4 regions of the Rhodoferax sp. GW822-FHT04A08 genome follow, and region 2 is predicted to be linked to each of the others. Evidence: predicted binding sites of a transcription regulator. Region 2 holds the regulator's gene; each other region holds the start of a gene.
What was found. The regulator sigma-54, encoded in region 2, starts transcription at its own class of promoters, with help from an activator protein. The targets are predictions, from matches to a motif close to TGGCANGNAANCTGCTTT.

Region 1 (5,593 bases), on a different contig from region 2:
ACCGGCTCTTGCACTACAACAAGCAAATCAATCGCTTGCGCATTGACTTCAGGACCCCCGGAGACATTGGCAAGACCTTTGAAGAGCTGACTCGCGCGAAGTTGCAGCAGCGGCAAATTGTGGTGGCTATTGGACGCGAAGAGGAATGGCTGGCAACCCGTATGCAGATGCGGGGCAGGAAGACGGATCCACAGCTGAAGGAATACACGGGTGATCAGTGGTTTAGAACCCACGATCAGCGAACCGCAGAAGGCTATCTGGTGACTTCCTGGGTCGACGTGACGGATCTGGTACGCAAGGAGCGGGAGCTGCAGGATCGCAATGCACTGCTGCAACAATTGAACAGCATGGATCCGCTTACCGGTCTGATCAACCGACGCCGTTTGGATGAAGTACTGGCCATTGAACTGTCCAGATCCGAACGCAGTGGCACTCCGATCAGCCTGCTGATGATCGACATCGATCACTTCAAGAAGTACAACGACCACTATGGTCACGTGGCTGGTGATGAATGTCTTCGTGCAGTTGCTGACGTACTGCGGCGCTGTGTGCGGCGGGCAGGTGAAACCGTGGCACGTTACGGAGGAGAGGAATTCGTGGTGCTCCTGCCAGGGTCCGACTTGAACCATGCCGTCGAAATTGCTCAGACCTGCATCACGTTGTTGCGCCAGCGGGCCATTGAGCACAAGGGCTCAGGCATGTCCACTTTGACTTTCAGCATCGGTGTTGCCAATACGTCTTCCATTTTCGGCCTATTGCCTGGCACCTTTGTGAACGCCGCCGATGCGGCTATGTACCGGGCAAAGATGGCGGGACGGGCGGGCTACAAGGTAGCAGATCAGGACGACTGGGAGATAGACCCTGACACCCCGCGTACCACGCCAGCTGAACTGGGACCGCAGTAAGGTCTAGCTACTGAAATGTTTCAGACCAGTCGCAGCGGCCCCAACACCGATTCAGTCATGCTCTCGTCAAGTTCTTCGATGGAAACCATGTAACGCTTCGCAAGCATGGTCATGGTTCCGTCCGCATTGGATTGGTCAATGGGTATGAATCCCCGTACGTCGTTCATCAAGTCCTGAAGGCGCTGATCACTCGGAAGATAGACATAGCCCCTGACGCGCATGCCGTCGTGCATCAGTACGGAAACAGGTATGCGATCAAGGCCCGGGTGTTCAGTACTCAACGTTCTTCACCTTTTCACTTTTCTGCATTCGGCAGCGCGCCACTTCGTCGAGGTGCCATGCCTACATCGTAACGTGGCTAAGCATGTGGGCGGGCGCTATCGCCTGCAAAACCCTGTGGATGGCTTGCACCACCAGATCGGGGCGATCACGGTGGATGTGGTGTCCACTGCGGTCACACACCCGCAAATAGCCCTTGGCAGACATGCTTGCCATACGCCTTTGCCCCTCTGCCCACGCCCGCGCGATGCTGTCGGGCCAGTGCAGGATCCGGCGATGGTGGGTCAGCACGCTCAATGGAATGTTGGGGAAGTCCCCGGTAATGCGGGCCTGCTGGTGCGTAATGGCCGCCGCCTCGAGCTCACGGCGCACTTCCGAGCGGCCCAGCATGAAGAGACCAATTGGCGGCTCGTACAGCAGGCGCAGCAGGCCACGCCCTTTGCAGCGTTGTACGAAGTCGGCATCTCTGGCATCGACCAGCACCACGCCCGCCACTTCCTCGGGGTAGGTGCGGGCAAAGAGCTTCATGATCGTGCCACCCAGGGAATGTCCAACCAGAACGTAGGGCGGTGGAATGTTTTCAGCTTGCAGCATGGCGCGCAGCTCTTCGACGATTTGTCCGCCGTCGCGCGTCAGCCCGGAGGGATCACTCTGTCCATAGCCGGCGCGGTCATAGGCAACGACACGGGTCACCGCACTCAGGGCATTGAAAACAGGTGCCCAGACCTCCTTGCCTTGGCCCAGGCCGGACTCGAAAACCACGGTGTAGGCACCCGTTCCCGCGGTGATGTAGGAACGCACGCCAAAAGGGGTGTGACTGAAGCGAATGGGCGGAAGGCTTTTGAGGGCCTCTTCGCATGCGCGGTCATCGCTGGCACGAAACACTTTATTTAAAAGTGCAGGCAGCCAGCGCTCTGCACCATTTTCCCAACGTCCCATTAATAGCTACCTGTTCTCATAAAGATCGCAGTGTGAGTCCACCATGAATGCTGGGCATTGTGTCAAAACTTCTGTCTGTTACCGGGCAAAAAGGGCATTAAATTGTTACAGAACGATTCAGGAGGCTACCAATTGGCCTCCCGCTCCGGGCTCGCACTGATTTTATGAATGGACAAGTCGGCACCGTCGTACTCTTCTTCCTGGCTCAAACGCAACCCCAGCAGGGCTTTGAGCAGACCGTAGACGGCAAAACCACTGACCAGTGCCCAGACGACACCCAGGCCGGTGCCCAGCACCTGAGCCCCCATGCTGACCCCGCCCAGACCGCCCAGGGCCTTGCTGCCAAAGATGCCAGCGGCCACCCCGCCCCACGTCCCGCACAGCCCATGCAAGGGCCAGACACCCAGCACATCGTCGATCTTCCATTTGTTTTGCGTCAGAGTGAACATCGATACAAAGATTGCACCGGCAACGGCCCCTACCACCAAGGCGCCCAGCGGATGCATCAGGTCGGAGCCAGCGCACACGGCCACCAGGCCCGCCAGCGGGCCGTTGTGCACGAAGCCGGGGTCGTTCTTGCCCAGAAGCAGGGCCGTCAGGGTACCGCCCACCATGGCCATGAGCGAGTTCACGGCCACCAGGCCGGAAATTTTGTCCAGGGTCTGCGCGCTCATCACATTGAAGCCAAACCAGCCCACCGTCAGAATCCAGGCGCCCAGCGCCAGGAATGGAATGCTGCTGGGCGGATGTGCCGATATGGCGCCGTCCTTGCGATAGCGGTTGCTGCGCGCACCCAACAACATGACCGCACCCAGCGCAATCCAGCCTCCCAGCGCATGGACCACCACACTGCCGGCGAAATCGTGGAATTCGGCTCCGGTGTTTGCCAGCAGCCAGGCCTGCACACCAAAGTGCTGGTTCCAGGCTATGCCTTCAAAGAAGGGGTAGACAACGCCCACGATCATGGCCGTGGCCATGAGCTGGGGCCAGAACTTGGCGCGCTCCGCAATGCCTCCGGAAATGATGGCCGGAATGGCCGCAGCAAAGGTCAGCAGAAAGAAGAACTTCACCAACTCATAGCCATTCTTGGCCGCCAGGTCTTGCGCACCGACAAAGAAGCTGGTGCCATAAGCCACGGCATAACCCAGCACAAAGTACACAACCGTGGAAACGGAAAAGTCCACCAGGATCTTGACCAACGCATTGACTTGGTTCTTGCGGCGAACCGTACCCAACTCCAGAAAAGCGAAACCCGCATGCATGGCAAGCACCATGATTGCGCCCAACAAAATAAACAGGGCATTGGCGCCCTGTTGTAGTGCATTCATAAACAACCTCTTGGAAATAATGCATTCAGACGGTGCGGAAAATTGCACACGCCCACTGTCGCACCATTTGTAAGCAATAAATGCGCCACAACGGCGCAAAGATCTTTAAAGACGTCTTGTTTCAGTGCATTTTCGGGATTAAAGGTATGCCAAATGCCCTGGACAACCTATTCCACGCACCAAAAAGGCTACGCACTCCAACGGCTGTGGGGTTGCCAGGTCGCTGCCCAGGTCGGCAACTGGTCGGCGGCCATGGGGCGTGCAATGCCATAGCCCTGCGCCAGCTCACAACCCAACTGCAGCAACACGGTGCCGTGCGCCACGGACTCCACCCCTTCTGCAATGACCTTGCGTCTGAAAGCCGCGGCCAGGCCGATCACGCCTTGCAGGATGGCCCGGTCATCTGGGTCATCCAGCATTTCACGCACAAAGCTCTGGTCGATCTTGAGCATGGTCACGGGCAGACGCTTGAGGTAGGTCAGCGATGAATAGCCCGTTCCGAAGTCGTCCAGCGCAAATTCAACCCCCATGGCCCGGCAGGCTTCCATGACGCTGGAAACGTGCTCCAGGTCCTCCAGCGCACTGGTCTCGAGCACCTCCAGTTCGAGGTCTCCGGGCTTGACCCCGGGATGCGCTGTCATCAGATCGCGCAGACGCTCGACGAAATCCGTCTGCTGCAACTGACGGGCGCCAATGTTGACGCTTACCGAGATATCGAGCCCGCCCGCCTGCCAGGCGCCCATCTGACTCAGTGCCCGGTGAATCACCCACTCCCCGAAATCGACCGCCAGCGGATGGTCCTCGATGATCGGCAAGAAGCTGGCTGGGGGCAGCAGACCCTTGGTCGGGTGCTGCCAGCGAATCAGTGCCTCGGCCCCGATGACGGCGCCGGTACGCATATTGACTTTGGGCTGGTAATGCAGGACGAATTCGTCATTGAGCAAGGCCAGTCGGATGTTTTCCAGACTCTCGTGGTGATCGCGAATGCTGTTGTCGTGCTCGGCGTCGAAGACGTGGTACCGATTCTTGCCGCTCACCTTGGCCTGGTACATGGCGTGATCCGCCTGGCGCAGCAATTGGTCCGCTTCCGCTTCCTGAGCCTGCGGGTAGAACGTCACGCCCAGGCTGGCCGAAACCCGTAGTGTGAGCTCACCCACCTGTACGGACTGCGATGCCGCAACCAGCAAGCGGTTGAGCATGGGATGGCTGTCCTGCGCATCCGGAAGATCAACCAGCACTACCACGAACTCATCGCCGCCAATGCGGGCCAGTGTGTCCACCTCACGCAGTGCATGTTTCATGCGACTGGCCACGGCAATCAGCATCTGGTCGCCGGCTGCATGCCCGTGCTGGTCGTTGATGGCCTTGAAGCCGTCAAGATCCAGGTACACCACGGCCAGTTTGTGTCCGCGTCGATGCGCCAACGCCATGCCCTGAACCAGGCGGTCTGCCAGCAAGGCACGGTTGGGCAGATTGGTCAGCACGTCATAGTGCGCAATATGCTCCAGCTGCCGCTGATGCTCCCTGCGTTGCGTGATGTCCTCCTTGACCGCCACGAAGTGAAGCAGTGCACCTTGCTCATCCAGAATCGGGGAAATGGAAGCGTGCACCCAGAACAGGGAACCGTCTTTGCGGCGGTTATGGAAGTCCCCGCTCCAGGTATGACCGGACCGGATGGTCCGCCAGATCTTGTCGTTCTCTTCGCGCGACTTTTCACCGCTGCTCAGAATCCCCGGGGTCTTGCCTATGGCTTCTGCACTGCGGTAGCCGGTGACCTCCTCGAACTTGGGATTCACATATTCAATGACGCCCAAGGGGTCGGTTATCAGGATGGAAACCGGGCTTTGCGCAATGGCGCGTGACAGGGTATTGAGGCGCTCGCCCGCGCGCTTGCGCTCAATGGCCAGAGCAGCCAGTCTGGCATAGCGCTCGATCAGCTCAATTTCGACGCCTGACGGTTTTGCTGCCTTGCGGTGGTACAGCGCAAAGGTGCCAAGCACCTGCCCTTCGGTTCCAATAATGGGCTCTGACCAACACGCCTGCAAGCCCGCTTGGCCAGCAATATCTCGGTACGACGCCCAGTAGGGATGCTGCTGGATGTTTTCAACGATGACCCGTTCGCCACGGAAAGCCGCTGTGCCG
Region 2 (5,593 bases):
CACGGCAGAAGATGCAGAGAGCCAGCGCGCCAAGCTGTCGCTCAGCGGCATCGAAACCAAGATATCGGAGCGTGAGCAGTCCGGGCGCACGGTGTACCGCGTGCGGGTGGGGCCTTTCGATAAGAAGGAGGATGGCGAGAAGACCAAGGAAAAGCTGGACAAGGCTGGTCTGGATACCGCCCTGGTCCGGGTGCAGCGTTAACGCTTCTTTACCTGGGTGAGATAACCTTTGTCTGATGGACAGACCATAGATTCGAACAAGACTGGAGTGATATGAAACGTCGTGATTTTTCCCTGCTGGCCGGCGGTGCTGCCGTGGCTTCAACCACCTTGTGGAGTGCTGCGGCCCATGCCGATGCTGCCAAGCCCGAGGCTGGGACGGACTACCTGGTGGTGGACCCGCGCGCACCGGTAGAGGCGCCTGCAGGCAAGATAGAAGTGGTGGAATTCTTCTGGTACAGCTGCCCGCACTGCAACGCGTTCGAGCCCATGCTGGAAGGCTGGATCAAGCAGCTGCCAAAGGACGTAGCCTTCCGCCGCGTGCCCGTTGCCTTCCGCGATGACTTCGTGCCGCAGCAGCGTCTGTTCTACGCCCTGGACGCCATGGGCCTGGTGGACAAGCTGCACGCCAAGGTCTTTGCTGCCATCCACGTGGAAAAGCAGGATTTATCCAAGGCGCCCGCCATTCTGGCGTGGGTGGGCAAGCAGGGCGTGGACGTTGCAAAGTTCACCGAACAATTCAACTCCTTCAGCGTTGCCGCCAAGGCAAGCAAGGGAACGCAATTGCAGAACAGCTACAAGGTCGAAGGCGTGCCCGCTCTGGGTGTGGCCGGCCGTTTTTACGTGGACGGTTCTCTGGCCAAGGGCATGGACAAGGCTATCAAGGTCGTTGAAGCCCTGGCTGCGACAGTGCGCAGCGGCAAATAGGAAAACCCTGAGGCCGGGTCCACGGTTGCGGGTGACAAGTGACGTATCCCCGAACTAGAATGATTGCAATATCAATCACTCAGCGGGGCATACGCCATGTCGGATTCCAAGTTCAGGCTTATTACAAGAAGTGACTTTGACGGCCTGGTATGCGCCGTCTTGCTCAAAGAGCTGAACCTGATTGATGACATCAAGTTCGTCCATCCCAAGGATATGCAGGATGGCAAGATCGAGGTCACCAGCCGCGATATCACCACCAATCTCCCCTACGTCCCGGGGGTGCACCTGTCGTTTGACCACCATGCGTCAGAGACCTTGCGCAACGATGTTGCCGCCAACCATGTGATCCACCCGGATGCGCCATCGGCTGCGCGGGTGGTGTTTGAACATTACGGTGGCACCGCCCAGTTTGGCGCGCGCTTCAATGAAATGATGGAGGCCGTCGACAAGGGTGACTCCGCCCAGTTCAGTGTTGATGAAATCCTCAACCCTACTGGCTGGGTGCTGCTGAATTACCTGATGGATTCGCGTACCGGCTTGGGCCGATTCCGCGAGTTCCGGGTCAGCAACTACCAGCTGATGATGGATCTGATCGACTACTGCCGCACCCATGGCATTGACGACATACTGAAGCTGCCCGACGTGATGGAGCGGGTGGAGTTGTATTTCGAGCATGCCCAGAAGGCCAAAGCCCAGCTGCAGCTGTGTTCCACGGTCCACAACAACGTGGTGGTGTTGGACCTGCGCCACGAAGACACCATCTACGCGGTGAACCGCTTCATGGTGTATGCGTTGTTTCCCCAGACCAATGTGTCCATCCATGTGATGTGGGGCGTGCAAAAGCAAAACACCGTCTGCGCGGTGGGCAAATCCATCACCAACCGGACCTCGCGCATCAATATCGGTGCCTTGATGCTGGTGTACGGTGGGGGTGGCCATGAAAATGCTGGAACCTGCCAAGTGCCCAATGAGCGGGCCGATACCGTGGTCAAAGAGCTGGTTTCCCGCATCAACACCGTAGGTTGAACTTCTGCGGGTAATCCCGCACACACGATTCAATTTTCGTCAAGGCATAAAACATGCCATGCGCTCGCTACAATGGCCGTGCGCACTGTGTGCAAGTTTCGTGCCTTTATGAAAAAACACATTCTTTTCTCGTTGGTGATTGCTACGCTGCTGTTTGCAGCCGGTGGCGTGCGCGCCGAAAAAGCCGACCAGAAAAAGCCCATGAACATCGAGGCCGACGCGCTACGCTATGACGACCTCAAGCAGGTCAGCGTATTCACCGGCAAGGTGGTGCTGACCAAGGGAACCATCGTGATCCGCGCAGATCGGCTGGATGTGCGCCAGGATCCTGACGGATATCAATTTGGCGTTGCCACCGGTTCCGCAGACAAGCTGGCCTTCTACCGGCAGAAGCGCGAAGCACTGGACGAGTTCATCGAGGGGGAGGGCGAAACCATCACCTATGACGGCAAGGCCGATACCGTGACCTTCACCGGCAAAGCGCAGTTGCGCCGACTGCGTGGCGCCACGTTGGCCGATGAAATCACCGGCGGTGTCATCGTTTATGAAAATCTCACCGACCTGTTCACGGTCGATGGTGCCGCCAACACCAAGGGACCGACTGGCGCCCTGGGAACCGGTCGCGTGCGGGTCATGCTGACCCCCAAGCCCGAAGCCAGTGCTCCGGCGCCTGCCGCAACCCCGTTGCCGCTCAAACCATCCGCGACCCTGGGGGGGGCCGCCAAGTGAGTGGTTTTGCTGCGGGGAACTTGACGGCGCAACATCTGCAAAAGTCCTATGGCAAGCGCCAAGTGGTCAAGGACGTGTCCCTGACCGTGCGTACGGGCGAAGTGGTGGGCCTGCTGGGCCCCAACGGCGCTGGCAAGACCACCTCGTTCTACATCATCGTGGGGTTGCTGCGCGCCAGCGGGGGTGACATCTCCATCGATGGCAATTCGATCGAGTCCATGCCCATACACCGGCGCGCGCGTCTGGGGCTGGGCTACCTGCCGCAGGAAGCCTCGATTTTTCGCAAGCTCAACGTGGAAGACAACGTGCGCGCTGTGCTGGAACTGCAGCGCGACGAAGACGGCACTCCATTGCGCAGCGCGGAGATCGAGAAGCGGCTGACCAATCTGCTGCAGGAATTGCGGGTCGAGCACTTGCGCGAGTCTCCGGCGCTGGCCTTGTCGGGCGGTGAGCGGCGGCGCGTGGAAATTGCCCGCGCGTTGGCTACCGGGCCGCGTTTCATCCTGCTGGACGAGCCGTTTGCCGGCATCGACCCGATTGCGGTGATCGAGATCCAGCGCATCATCAACTTCCTCAAGGCGCGCGGCATCGGGGTGCTCATCACCGACCACAATGTGCGCGAGACCCTGGGCATTTGCGACCACGCCTACATCATCAGTGATGGCCGCGTGCTGGCCGAAGGCACGCCTTCGGAAATTGTCGACAACCCCGAGGTACGCCGCGTGTACCTTGGCGAAAACTTCAAGATGTAATGAAGCAAGGTCTCTCATTACGCGTCTCCCAGCATCTGGCGCTTACTCCCCAGTTGCAGCAGTCGATCCGTCTGCTGCAGCTCTCCACGCTCGAACTGAGCCAGGAAGTGGAGCAGATGCTGGACGAGAACCCTTTTCTGGAACTGGGTGAGGACCATGCCGAGCGGGAAGAGTTCGGCATCGCACAGGCGGATACGCCGGTCAGTGAAGGCGACAAAGATGTGGAGTTTTCCGCCACCATGCCCGACCTGGGCAGCAGCATCGTGGCCTCCACCAGCAGTGATGAAGACAACAGTCCCCTGAGCGGGGACGAAGGCATCGACTGGGAAGGCGACGGCACCACCGAAATGACCCCGGACGACGGCGAGTGGGGCGTCGAGGCCAAGGCCAGTACCAATAACCTCACTGGCGACGAAGACAAGGACGCCACCGAGCTGGCCCGCACGCAGGAGAGCTTGCAGGCCTTCCTGCATCGGCAGACACTGGGTTTGCGCCTGAGCGCCGAAGACGCTGCCGCGCTGCGTTTCCTGATCGAGTCGCTCAACGACGACGGCTATCTGGAAGAGCCGCTCGAGGACCTAGCCCGCACCTTGAACCCGCAGGATGAAGAGCAGTTGTACGACCTAGTGCACCATTTCTCGGTAGCCCTGGGACTGCTGCAAAGCCTGGAGCCGGTTGGCGTCGGTGCCCGCAATTTGAGCGAGTGCCTCAGTCTGCAATTGAAAGCTCTGCTGCGCAATCCGGATCTGGAAGACGAAGAGCGCGAGCAACTGGAAGTGGCCCTGCGCATTTGCCAGCAGCCCATGGAATTGCTGGCGCGCCGTGACATCAAGCGGCTGGTGCAGCTGGGCGTGGGCAGCGATGCCCTGGTGCGCGAGGCCATAGCGCTGATTGCGCGGCTGGAACCCAAGCCGGGGCGGCGCTTTGTCGACGTGGAGCGCAACATCGTGGTGCCCGACGTGCTGGTGGTGCCGGTGACCAACGCCAACAAGGCGGCTGCACCCAAGTTCCGCGTCATGCTCAATCCCGATGTGATGCCGCGCCTCAAGGTGCATGACATCTACGCCAATGTGCTGCGCAACCACCGGGGCGGTAAGGACAGCGCCAGCCACGCCGCTCTACAGCAACGCCTGCAGGAAGCGCGCTGGTTCATCAAGAATATCCAGCAGCGCTTTGACACCATCCTGCGCGTGAGCACGGCGATTGTGGAGCGGCAGAAGAGCTTCTTCACCCATGGCGAATTGGCCATGCGCCCGCTGGTGCTGCGTGAGATCGCCGACGAACTGGGCTTGCACGAGTCCACCATCAGCCGCGTGACCACCGCCAAGTACATGGCAACGCCTTTTGGCACCTTTGAGCTGAAGTACTTCTTCGGCTCCGGCCTGGGCACTGAGTCCGGCGGCAATGCGTCCAGCACCGCGGTGCGTGCACTCATCAAGCAGTTCATCAGCGCCGAAAGTGCCAAGAAGCCGCTGTCAGACAACCAGATATCCGAGATGCTCAAGGAGCAGGGTATTGAATGTGCCCGGCGCACTGTGGCCAAATACCGCGAGGGGCTGAAGATCGCCCCCGCATCCCTGCGCAAGGCGCTATGAACCAACTGCAACTCTTTCTTCCCTGCGCCGCCGGTGTGGAGGATTACCTCGCGCCCGAAATCCTGCGCATCACCGGCCTGCCGCCCGGCTGCATCACCAAGCAGCGTGGTGGTGTGGCCGTGCGCACCTCCTTCACGGACGCCATGCGCCTGAACCTGTATTGCCGCCTAGCACAGCGCGTGCTGGTGCTGGTGTCGTACACCGAATACCGCAACGAGCAGGACTTGTACCGCGCCGCCATGGCGGTGCCGTGGGAGCGCTGGTTCACACCGCGCGAGACCATCAAGATCGAGGTCACCGCCCAGCACAGTCCTTTGACATCGCTGAACTTTGCTGCACTCAAGGTCAAGGATGCCGTCTGCGACCGCTTCCGCGAGACTTCGGGGGGCGTGCGTCCTGATGTCAACACCCAGTGGCCCGATGTGCGCATCTATGCCCACCTCACCACTGACAGCTGCTCGCTCTACATTGACACGTCCGGTGAGCCATTGTTCAAGCGGGGCTGGCGCGAGGACAAGGGCGATGCGCCGTTGAAAGAGACCTTGGCCGCCGCCATGATTGCCG
Region 3 (5,593 bases), on a different contig from region 2:
CCGCACCACGCAGCAGGGTACGCAGCAGCCAGCCCAGGCCCAGCGTTGCAGAGTCCGAGAACGGATGGTGGTGGGTCAAGCGCGCCTGCGCCATGGACAGGCGTTCAAACGCGGACTCGCTGTGCAGCGTGGCCAGCACGGTGGGCAGATTGCGCATGAGTGCGCCATTGCCGCCGTCACCGGGGTTGTAGGGGCCTTGCAGCGTGCCTTCGCGCAAATAGCGCTGTATGCCCCGGCGGCAGGTGTTGCCGCAGTCCACCGGCTTGGATTTGAGCCAGCGTCCATAGGCGTCACCAATGCTGCGCACCAGCGCGTCATCGCCCTGCATCAATCCTTGCAGGGCCGCGCTGCCACCTTGCAGCAAGGCCTCGCCCAGGGCCAGGCTCATGGTGGTGTCGTCAGTCACTTGACCCGCAGGCAGCTTGAGCCAGCCGCCACCAATGATGTCGCGGTGTACGCCGTACAGCTGCACGATCTCACGCGGCCGCATGAATTCCACCGTGGCACCCAGCGCGTCGCCAATGGCAAAACCCAGGTAGGCGCCCAGGGCGCGGTCGGCCAGATCAGGCATAGCGCGCCATCACTTCGTAGTCGCCGCCCAGGGCCAGCACTTCCTGCTCGCCCTGCAGCACCTGGCCGGGAAGCAGCTCGGGAAACACCAGCACCTTCACGATGGGCACCTGCACTTCCAGCACCCAGTCGCCAAAGCACGAGGCATCTTCCTGCGACAGGCTGAACGACACCAGGTTGTTCAGGCGCACGGTGCAGCGGCGGTTCTGCAGCCGACCGGCCACCACCTGTTCCTCGCACTGGTTGCTGCCGCGCCAGAGGCGCAGGTGCTGGGCGTGGTCGCCGCCTTGCTGTTGGATGCGGCGCAGGGCCCACTGGCAATAGGTGTAGAGCAGGTCGAGCTGCTGGTGGATATTGTTGTTGTTGTAGCGGCTGGCGGCCTTCTCCTGCAGATAGGCCACCCAGGTCGGGGAGGGAAAGCGCTGCAGCGGCTGCTTGTGAAAGCTGGGCACCAGGCCAAAACGGCTTTCCACCCAGCCCTTGAGCACGGCGCCTGCCGGGCCGTTGGAGTCCATGCCCCAGCCCTGCAGCAACTTGCGCCAGCTGCTGCGCCAGCGGCGTTGTTCGGCCGCACCCATGGTCTGTGCTTCGTGGGCTTCGGGTTTGCGCAGTCCAAAGGCCAGGGTCAGGTAGTGCACAAACATGTCATGGGCCTCGTTCAGGTCGCGGCTGCTGTCGAGCAACTGGAACAGGCCGGTGTGGGCCTCATACGTGCCGGCAATCGCCAGCGCCGTGGGGTGCGCATTGAAGGCGGTGCTGGCCAGCACCCGCGCGGGCACGCCCACCAGGTTGGTGGCGTACCAGCGGTGCGGCAGGTCCGTGTCATCGTCGTACGCCACGGCAGGCCGGGCAGTGCCTCAGACCGGGCGGTTTTCGTTGGGGTTGCGCACCGGGCCCATCAGCTCCAGACCTTCTGCGTAAGTGATGGTGTCAAAGGTGATGTCGAACTTGAGCGCGGCGTCGGCAATGGCGTCGAGCTTGCCTGCGGTGTCCTTCTTCTTCAGATCGTTCTTTTCCAGGTAGAACAGGTCCAGCAGCTCGTTGTAGACGGTGGACTCGTCGATGGGCAGTACATAGAACATGGCACCCTTGTAAGGCACCTGGTACTTCTTGGACAGGTCGATGTTGTTGCAGAACAGGAAATACTTGCCACCGGCGCTCAAGGAGTCGCCCAGTGTCTCGGCCACGTCCTTGAGGTATTCAAAGCTCAGCAGGTAGCCGGCAAAGAAGGGCAGGTGTTTCTCGCCCACATTGGCAATGGCCATGGCCTGCGCGCACAGCAGTTCGGGCGGACGTGCTTCGTCGGCCAGCTTGGGGGCAAAGCGCAGCGCCAGTTCACCGCGAAAGCCCACGCGACCGGGTTTGCTGGTGGCGGCCTTGAGCAGGGGGTTGAGCAGGCGGCCTTCATTTTCCAGAGGAGCGAGCGCGGTGTCGTCGGTGGGTTTGAGGGCGAGGGTTGCGGTCATGAAGAGTCCTTGGTTGTGGTTGCGATGGTTACGGGATGGGGGCCGGTGTTTCGCATCCAGTCGGCCGTCTTGAAAAAGGAAGTCATCAGCGTCTGATGCAGCGCCGGCTCGGCGCCGATGTCTGTCAGCGCTGCGTCCATGCAGGCCAGCCAGGCATCGCGCTCAGGCACGCCAATGGCAAAGCCGCCATGGCGCATGCGCAAGCGCGGATGGCCATGGCGCTCGCTGTAGGTCTGCGGGCCACCCAGCCACTCGCACAGGTAGCGCACGAGTACCGTCTTGGTCGAAGTCAAGTCATGTGCATGCATGGCACGTATGCCGCGCGCGTCGCTACGTGCGTCCATATGCCGGTAGAAGGCGTCCACCAGGTTCACCACGGCGGCTTCCCCGCCCAGCAGGTCGAAGTGCCTGGAGGTCGGCTGTGCGGTGGTGATGGGCTGGGGATTCATGCCGCTATATCAGCAATGACCGTACCAACCCGCAAATGCAATACAGCACCCTGCAAACCCTACACAAATGGCAGCCCTTGCTGTGTAGCAACGGAATATTTGCGACATCCAAACCCGTTTTGTAGGGAAATGAACAAAGCCGGGTTGATGGATGTCATGGCCCTCGAAAAACACGTTTTTCCCTCTGAAGAAGTGGTTTGAAAGGGCGTTTGCAATGCGCTTGAAAAGCATGGCACGGAAGGTGCAATGAGGGGACTGCGCGGACAAAAGTCCGGCCGAACCGTGACCCCAATAACAAGACTTACAGGCACGTCAGGCTGACATGGTCGCGGCTACGCAACCTTGTTTTACAACCTTACTGAATGGAGTATGAAATGGCTAAACTTCGGCAAATCGCCTTCTACGGCAAAGGCGGCATCGGCAAATCAACCACCTCTCAAAACACCCTGGCCGCACTGAGCGACCTGGGCCAGAAGATTCTCATCGTCGGCTGCGACCCCAAAGCTGACTCCACCCGTCTGATCCTGCACGCAAAGGCCCAGGACACCATTCTGTCCCTGGCTGCAGAAGCCGGTTCCGTGGAGGACCTGGAACTCGAGGACGTGATGAAGATCGGCTACAAGGACATCCGCTGCGTGGAGTCCGGTGGTCCTGAGCCAGGTGTGGGCTGCGCTGGCCGCGGCGTGATCACCTCGATCAACTTCCTCGAAGAAAACGGTGCCTATGACGGCGTGGACTACGTGTCCTACGACGTGCTGGGTGACGTGGTGTGCGGCGGCTTTGCCATGCCCATCCGCGAAAACAAGGCGCAGGAAATCTACATCGTCATGTCCGGCGAAATGATGGCCATGTACGCTGCCAACAACATCTCCAAGGGCATCTTGAAGTACGCCAACTCCGGCGGCGTGCGCCTGGGTGGCCTGGTCTGCAACGAGCGCCAGACCGACAAGGAACTGGAACTGGCCGAAGCACTGGCCGGCATGCTGGGCTCCAAGCTGATCCACTTCGTGCCGCGCGACAACATCGTGCAACACGCCGAACTGCGCCGCATGACCGTGATCGAGTACGCACCCGACTCCAAGCAGGCCGGTGAGTACCGCACGCTGGCACAGAAGGTTCACAACAATGCGGGCAACGGCACCATCCCCACCCCCATCACCATGGACCAACTGGAAGACATGCTGATGGAGTTCGGAATCATGAAGACCATCGACGAGTCCGAAGTCGGCAAGAAGGCTGCCGAATTGGCGGCTTGACAAGAACCACCCCCGTTGCTTGCTCACTGCGTGTAGCCGCCTCCCCCCTCAAGGGGGCGGCCCCCTGCGGACTGGCAAAGCCAGATCCGCGGGGCCCCTGAAGGGGGCGCGCGTGAACGCAGCGCAGTTTGTATAGCAACCCATTCTTTTTTTACTGGAGTTTCCACATGACCGCCACCGTTGAAGAGCGCAAGGCCAGCAACAAGGCCCTGATTGATGAAGTGCTGAAGGCCTATCCCGAAAAGATGGCCAAGCGCCGTGCCAAGCACCTGGGTACGTTTGAAGAGGGCAAGCCCGATTGCGGCGTGAAGTCCAACATCAAATCATTGCCTGGCGTGATGACCATTCGCGGTTGCGCCTACGCTGGCTCCAAAGGCGTGGTGTGGGGACCGATCAAGGACATGGTGCACATCAGCCATGGTCCCGTGGGCTGCGGCCAATACAGCTGGGCCGCTCGCCGCAACTATTACATCGGTACCACCGGTATCGACACCTTTGTGACCATGCAGTTCACCTCCGACTTCCAGGAGAAGGACATTGTGTTCGGTGGTGACAAGAAGCTCGACAAGATCATTGACGAGATCCAGGACCTGTTCCCGCTGAACAAGGGTATCTCCATCCAGTCCGAGTGCCCCATCGGCCTGATTGGTGACGACATCGAAGCCGTCTCCAAGAAGAAGAGCAAGGAATACGAAGGCAAGACCATCGTGCCGGTGCGCTGCGAAGGTTTCCGCGGCGTGAGCCAGTCGCTGGGTCACCACCTGGCCAACGACGCCATCCGTGACTGGGTGTTTGACCGCACCGATCCCAACAAGCGCCCCGAGTTTGTTTCCACCCCCTATGACGTGGCCATCATCGGCGACTACAACATCGGTGGTGATGCCTGGTCCAGCCGCATCCTGTTGGAAGAAATGGGCTTGCGCGTCATCGCCCAGTGGTCCGGTGACGGCACCATCGCCGAAATCGAGAACACGCCCAAGGCCAAGCTCAACGTGTTGCACTGCTACCGCTCGATGAACTACATCAGCCGCCACATGGAAGAAAAGTATGGCGTGCCATGGGTCGAATACAACTTCTTCGGCCCGACCATGATCGAGAAGAGCCTGCGCGAAATCGCCAGCCACTTTGACGACACCATCAAGGCCAAGGCCGAAGAAGTGATCGCCAAGTACAAGCCTCTGATGCAGGCCGTGATCGACAAGTTCAAGCCCCGTCTGGAAGGCAAGACCGTGATGCTGTACATCGGCGGCCTGCGCCCCCGTCACGTCATCGGCGCTTACGAGGACCTGGGCATGGTCGTGGTCGGAACCGGCTACGAGTTCGGCCACAACGACGACTACCAGCGCACCACCCACTACATCAAGGACGCCACGCTGATCTATGACGACGTGACCGGCTACGAGTTCGAACACTTCGTCGACAAGGTCAAGCCCGACCTGGTGGGCTCCGGCATCAAGGAAAAGTATGTGTTCCAGAAGATGGGCGTTCCTTTCCGCCAGATGCACAGCTGGGACTACTCCGGCCCCTACCACGGCTACGACGGCTTTGCCATCTTCGCCCGTGACATGGACATGGCGATCAGCTCGCCCATCTGGGGACTGACCAAGGCCCCTTGGAAGTCCTGATCCGCATACCACCGATTCACTTATCTATTGGAGCCAGCCATGTCTCAATCTGCTGACAAAGTCATTGACCACGAAATGCTGTTTCGTGAGCCCGAGTACCAGAAGATGCTCGCCGACAAGAAGGAGTTCGAATTCAACCACTCCGATGACAAGATCAAGTCTGTCGTCGAGTGGACCAAGACCGAGGACTACAAGCAAAAGAATTTTGCCCGTGATTCCCTCACGGT
Region 4 (5,593 bases), on a different contig from region 2:
AGCGATGGATGCGAAGCGGGCTCGGAACATTGGATTTTGCGTTGGCGTTGCTCTTTTTTTGTTCTCAACAAAACTGTTCTATTGCCACTTTTTTTCGATGAAGTGGAGTCGCTTTTTGGTGCAGCGGTGTTTGGGGCCGTTGGTGCTGCATTCGGACACTGGATTGTTCGTCGGCACTACGATCGCAACTATTTGCTGTGAATGAGTAAGCCAACTGATAGAGGAAATCGAAATGGCAAGCATTAACTTGATTTTGGATACAACACACGAAACTCTCTTGGAAGATCTTGAACATCAAAGGCTGTTTGCGATCATAGAGGGCGACCCCGCCAGCGCCTTGCGGGCTGAGGGCGAGATCAAGCGCCTTCGTTTCAGCGGCAAACAATTCTCAGGTGCGTACACCAACAATTTTGGCATATACGAATATGCAGTTGACTACGCGACTTTGAAACCTGCAAGCGTTGTAATTGTGGTTTGGGCAGCGGAAGTTAATCACGCTGGAGAACGTTTTGCCCTCTCCAGCAGCATCGAACTGATTGGTTGTTCCGCAGGCGCAGCAAAATCCTTAATTGAAGAACAGATCAGGAATGAACTTGATGGTCGTGCCAAAGTGTCTGCGTTAGACAATCGGAACTGACTCACAGAATTCCAAGGAAAACATGAAGCTCCATACCCCAGTCGGACAATTTGACTTTGCTCCCGGTGTCGCGGGCAAACTCAGTGGAATATCACTCGTATGAAGTGGCTATCGAAGCTTATCAAACCTCTCGGTGGAGTGCCCGATACTGAGGAGTCATCGCCTGATCATGATGACTTAAGACTGGATTTCAAAAACAGCCTTCAAACGATTGGTGATTTGGATCATCAAGGGTTTGAGAATTCGTTTGACGCCGCGTACTTGGCCGCCAGTAAGGGCGATCTGCAGACCCTTACATCTGCCCTATCGGATAGTGGCGGTTTGTCAAAACCTAGGGCTGTCGAAGTGGCTAGGGCATTGAGCACAAGGGCAAAAGCATTGACTTCGCGCATCTCGCGGATGCAGCTTGGTTTCACGCAGGAAGTTTGGATGTATTCCAAAGCACCGTGCATGGTAAATCCGAAGCATCCAACAGAAGAGGAAGTCCGACGTGATTCGGCGCATCGCGCAGCGGACGGTAAGAAATATGATCTATCCAAAGGCCTCTTGGTTGACGGGGAATGGACCTGGCCAGGAACTGTAGCTGGATGTAAATGCGTTGCCAGGGGCGTTCTGCCATTTTGACGATGACCATACGTGCATTACACGCCAAGGAAGTGCCATGTTCAAGGTCGATTTGAAAACTATGACTCCCAACTCTGCCAATCCACGGGCACTCAAGACATTTGACATACGCGTCCACCGAAAAGGCGGCACGATCTCTATCGGTCAGGTGTCTGAAACAAATGAAGGGCTTGCCCGCCTAGCAGCTCTAACTCAAGAGCGCCGTGGCCAGGGGCTTGCGCAACGGGGTTAGCTTCGGTTCGACATGAGTTCCATGTGGTCCGGGCCATCGAGCCAGAGCAGGTGCTTCCTGAATACCTATGGGTTCTCTTGCGGTTGCAAGCTGTGCGGCTCGCTGCGGTGCGCTACTTCACCGGGTCAGCAGGGCAGCAGCGTGCACCCGCCGACTTCCTTGAAGGTTTGGTGATCCCCGTGCCCGACCCTGAGGCGCAGCGAATCATCGTGGCTGGCGTTCTGGAAAAGCGGGCTGTCGTTGCCTCGGAACGCAAGGCCATCGATGCCTTTCGCGAGGCGATGCTGCATGAGATTGAGCGCGACATCCTGACCGGGAAGCTGACGCCACCGAAGATCAAGGTCTGAGGACTTCCAAAAGGTGTGGGGCAACCGTCACTCATTTGGGCACAATTTCCCATACGGAAATAAGCAGTAACTGCGAAAAAACCAAATCGTCAACTGTGAACAAAACTCAAGAACTCTGAAAAACAACAACCGCGCAATTTGGTCCGGTGCGCAGCGGCAGCGCTGTGCCGTGCTGCCAAAATGTCCGCAGGGACAAGGATTCATGGCGGCAATCAACTGGAAACGGGCAGGAAATTCGGCGCGCCGCGCCGCCCTGGAGATGGTGATCGTGCCGGTTTCCAGGGGTTCGCGCAGAGCCTCCAGGGCGGTGCGGTTGAACTCCGGAAACTCATCCAGAAACAGAACGCCGTTGTGCGCCAGTGAAATTTCGCCGGGTCGTTGCGGCGAGCCACCCCCGACCAAGGCTACCGCGCTGGCCGTGTGGTGGGGTGTCCCGGTAGGGCGCATGGCCCATTGCTCCATGCGAAAGCGCCCGCTCAGAGACTGGATGGCCGCGCTTTGCAAGGCCTCTTCATGCGTCATGTCTGGCAACAGCCCGGCAAAACGCTGGGCCAACATGGACTTGCCCGAGCCCGGAGGACCTACCAGCAACACGCTATGTCCCCCTGCGGCGGCAATCTCCAGCGCGCGCCTGGCACTGGCGTGCCCTTTGACGTCGGCCAGGTCCGGGAGCGATGCGCTGGCAGACTGCACTATGGGCTCCACACGAAACCAGCCGTCCTCCGTGCAGAGACCCGGAGGAACTTCTACTTCTTGCCCGGCAGGCGCGAATTGACGCACCACATCCAGCAGGTGCCGGGCGCAATACACCTGCACCTGTGGCACGAGCGCCGCTTCTTGGGCGCTATCTTGGGGCAACACCAGCTTGGTGGCGCCAGTGTCCCCCACCAGCGTCAATGCCATGGCCAGCGCTCCTCTTACGGGCCGCAAGTCGCCGGACAGAGAGAGTTCGCCGGCAAACTCGTATCCGGACAGCCGGGCCCCGTCGACCTGTCCGCTGGCCGCCAGAATGCCCAAGGCGATGGGCAAATCCAGCCTTCCTGAATCCTTGGGCAAGTCTGCCGGGGCCAGATTGACGGTGATGCGCTTGTTGGAGGGGAACTCCAGGCCGGCATTCTGGATGGCACAGCGCACCCGTTCGCGCGCCTCCTTGACTTCCACATCCGCCAGGCCGACCAGCGTAAAGCTGGGCAGGCCATTGGCCAGATGCACTTCTACAGTGACCTTTGCCGCCTCCAGTCCCAGCAGGGCGCGGCTTTGCACCAAACATAAGCTCATTTGCGAGATTCCCAAAGAAGTGCGCATCCATTGGGTGCGCTTTTGTGTTGGCACCTAAATGGTGCGTTCTGATTATTTATACAGTGTTTGCAACGGATGAGGCGCCATTTGGTGCACACAAAAAGTGGGGGCATTGGTCCGAGCGGTTGGCACGGACTCTGCTTAGTGGGGTTATCTCCTGATCTTTTTTTGGAGAAGCCGGCTGATCCAGCCCGGTGTCTGCAACCCCTGTAAACAAGCTGAGGTGAACACATGAAACTCGTGACGGCCATCATTAAACCGTTCAAGCTCGATGAGGTGCGAGAAGCCTTGTCGAGTATTGGTGTGCAAGGCATTACTGTCACCGAAGTCAAGGGCTTCGGACGGCAAAAAGGCCACACAGAGCTCTATCGTGGTGCTGAATATGTCGTGGACTTCCTGCCCAAGGTGAAGATTGAGGCCGCCATCGATGACGCACTGGTGGAGCAAGTCATTGAAGCCATCGAAGGTGCGGCTCGCACCGGAAAGATCGGCGACGGCAAGATTTTTGTCTATGACGTTGAGCAAGCCGTGCGCATCCGTACCGGTGAGACAGGTAAAGAGGCCCTCTAAGGCGCTTCTGACAAATAAATAAAGGAACGAACCATGAAAAAACTGCTTGTATCCCTAGCCTTGGGGTTGGGCCTGCTGACGGCCGCCACGTTTGCCACAGCTCAAACTGCTGCTCCGGCCGCTGCCGAAGCCAAGGCTGAAGCTTCCGCTCCCGCTGCTGCAGCATCTGCTGAAGCTCCCGCCGCTGCAGCTGCACCGGCCGCTGACGCCTCGGCTCCGGCTGCTCCCGTTCCCAACAAGGGCGACACCTCCTGGATGATGGTCTCCACACTGCTGGTGATTCTGATGACGGTTCCCGGCCTGGCCCTGTTCTACGGCGGCCTGGTGCGCAGCAAGAACATGCTGTCCGTGCTGATGCAGGTCCTGGTGACGTTCTCGCTGATCGTCGTGCTGTGGTTCATCTACGGCTACAGCCTGGCATTCACGGAAGGCAACGCCTACATCGGTGGACTGGATCGCCTCTTCATGAAGGGCATCTGGGACAACGCTGCTGGCACCTTCGCGAACGCAGCGACCTTCAGCAAGGGCGTCTACATTCCCGAAATCGTGTACGCGGCCTTCCAGGCAACCTTCGCCGGTATCACCTGCTGCCTGATCGTCGGTTCCTTTGCCGAACGTATCAAGTTCTCTGCCGTGCTGGCCTTCATGGTCCTGTGGTTCACTTTCTCCTACGCTCCCATCGCCCACATGGTGTGGTTCTGGGCAGGTCCTGATGCCTACACCAGCAAGGAAGTGGTGGACAAGGTCAATGCCAGCGCCGGTATGGTGTGGCAATGGGGTGCTCTGGACTTCGCTGGCGGTACCGTTGTGCACATCAACGCTGCTGTGGCGGGTCTGGTGGGTGCCTACTTCATCGGCAAGCGCGTCGGTTACGGCAAAGAATCCATGGCTCCTCACAGCCTGACACTGACCATGGTGGGTGCTTCCCTGCTGTGGGTGGGTTGGTTCGGTTTCAATGCCGGCTCCGCTCTGGAAGCCAACGGTTTCGCCGCTCTGGCCTTCATCAACACCTTTGGTGCTACTGCCGCTGCCGTGCTGACTTGGTCTCTGGGTGAAGCACTGCACAAGGGCAAGGCTTCCATGCTGGGTGCTGCATCTGGTGCAGTTGCGGGTCTGGTTGCCATCACACCTGCTGCCGGCAACGTGGGCATCGGTGGTGCACTGATCATTGGTCTGCTGTCCGGTTTCGCCGGCCTGTGGGGCGTGACTGGTCTGAAGAAGCTGCTGGGCGCTGACGACACACTGGACGTGTTCGGCGTGCACGGTGTCTGCGGTATCCTGGGTGCGATTCTGACTGGCGTGTTCAACTCGCCCTCCCTGGGCGGCCCTGGCTACGTGGCCGACTGGGTTACTGCAACCGGCATCACCGCTGCTGACTACTCCATCAGCGCCCAGGTCTGGATCCAGACCAAGGCTGTGCTGACCACCATCGTCTGGTCCGGCGTCGTGTCTTTCGTGTCTTACTTCATTGTTGACAAGACCATCGGTCTGCGTGTCAGCGAAGAAGACGAACGCGAAGGTCTGGACGTCACTTCTCACGGCGAGTCTGCTTACGGCCGTTAAGCCCTGAGTCTCTCCTTGGCCGCCAGTTTGCTGGCGGATGCGCCCGGCGCAACTTTGGTAACCCCGAAGTTGCGCCGGGCTTCTTTTTGGGCGCTTGCGGAATGCACAATCTGCCATCCCTTGCCCAACGAGAATCCCGATGACAGAAACCGTCACCCTCCGCGCCTCGACCATGCGTTGTGAAATTGTTCCCGCATTGGGAGGCAGTCTTGCCGGCCTGTGGTTTGGGGAACATGAGGTGCTTAGACACCAACCGGCAGCGCAGATGCAATCAGGCTTGGACGGTGCGAGCTATCCCTTGGTCCCCTATTCGAACCGGGT

Region 1: the regulator sigma-54 is predicted to act here: its motif matches at 3,522-3,539, upstream of AC1RMF_RS21150 (ammonium transporter).
Region 3: the regulator sigma-54 is predicted to act here: its motif matches at 2,716-2,733, upstream of nifH (nitrogenase iron protein).
Region 4: the regulator sigma-54 is predicted to act here: its motif matches at 3,266-3,283, upstream of glnK (P-II family nitrogen regulator).

The regions. Positions count from the first base shown of each region.
Region 1 covers NZ_JBXAMW010000014.1:33,210-38,802, reverse strand. The annotation lists gene AC1RMF_RS21165 (sensor domain-containing diguanylate cyclase) at 1-905, shown strand, start outside; gene AC1RMF_RS21160 (DUF6812 domain-containing protein) at 926-1,186, opposite strand; gene AC1RMF_RS21155 (alpha/beta fold hydrolase) at 1,248-2,123, opposite strand; gene AC1RMF_RS21150 (ammonium transporter) at 2,249-3,451, opposite strand; gene AC1RMF_RS21145 (bifunctional diguanylate cyclase/phosphodiesterase) at 3,640-5,593, opposite strand, start outside.
Region 2 covers NZ_JBXAMW010000013.1:29,683-35,275, reverse strand. The annotation lists gene AC1RMF_RS20555 (SPOR domain-containing protein) at 1-202, shown strand, start outside; gene AC1RMF_RS20550 (thiol:disulfide interchange protein DsbA/DsbL) at 274-927, shown strand; gene AC1RMF_RS20545 (exopolyphosphatase) at 1,024-1,953, shown strand; gene lptA (lipopolysaccharide transport periplasmic protein LptA) at 2,062-2,682, shown strand; gene lptB (LPS export ABC transporter ATP-binding protein) at 2,652-3,434, shown strand; gene AC1RMF_RS20530 (RNA polymerase factor sigma-54) at 3,434-5,029, shown strand; gene AC1RMF_RS20525 (THUMP domain-containing class I SAM-dependent RNA methyltransferase) at 5,026-5,593, shown strand, end outside.
Region 3 covers NZ_JBXAMW010000009.1:13,445-19,037, reverse strand. The annotation lists gene draG (ADP-ribosyl-[dinitrogen reductase] hydrolase) at 1-571, opposite strand, end outside; gene AC1RMF_RS17085 (NAD(+)--dinitrogen-reductase ADP-D-ribosyltransferase) at 564-1,409, opposite strand; gene AC1RMF_RS17080 (hypothetical protein) at 1,428-2,036, opposite strand; gene AC1RMF_RS17075 (group II truncated hemoglobin) at 2,033-2,485, opposite strand; gene nifH (nitrogenase iron protein) at 2,860-3,741, shown strand; gene nifD (nitrogenase molybdenum-iron protein alpha chain) at 3,909-5,366, shown strand; gene nifK (nitrogenase molybdenum-iron protein subunit beta) at 5,406-5,593, shown strand, end outside.
Region 4 covers NZ_JBXAMW010000004.1:112,780-118,372, reverse strand. The annotation lists gene AC1RMF_RS10160 (hypothetical protein) at 233-637, shown strand; gene AC1RMF_RS10155 (hypothetical protein) at 737-1,261, shown strand; gene AC1RMF_RS10150 (restriction endonuclease subunit S domain-containing protein) at 1,517-1,840, shown strand; gene AC1RMF_RS10145 (YifB family Mg chelatase-like AAA ATPase) at 1,868-3,118, opposite strand; gene glnK (P-II family nitrogen regulator) at 3,371-3,709, shown strand; gene AC1RMF_RS10135 (ammonium transporter) at 3,743-5,272, shown strand; gene AC1RMF_RS10130 (aldose 1-epimerase) at 5,412-5,593, shown strand, end outside.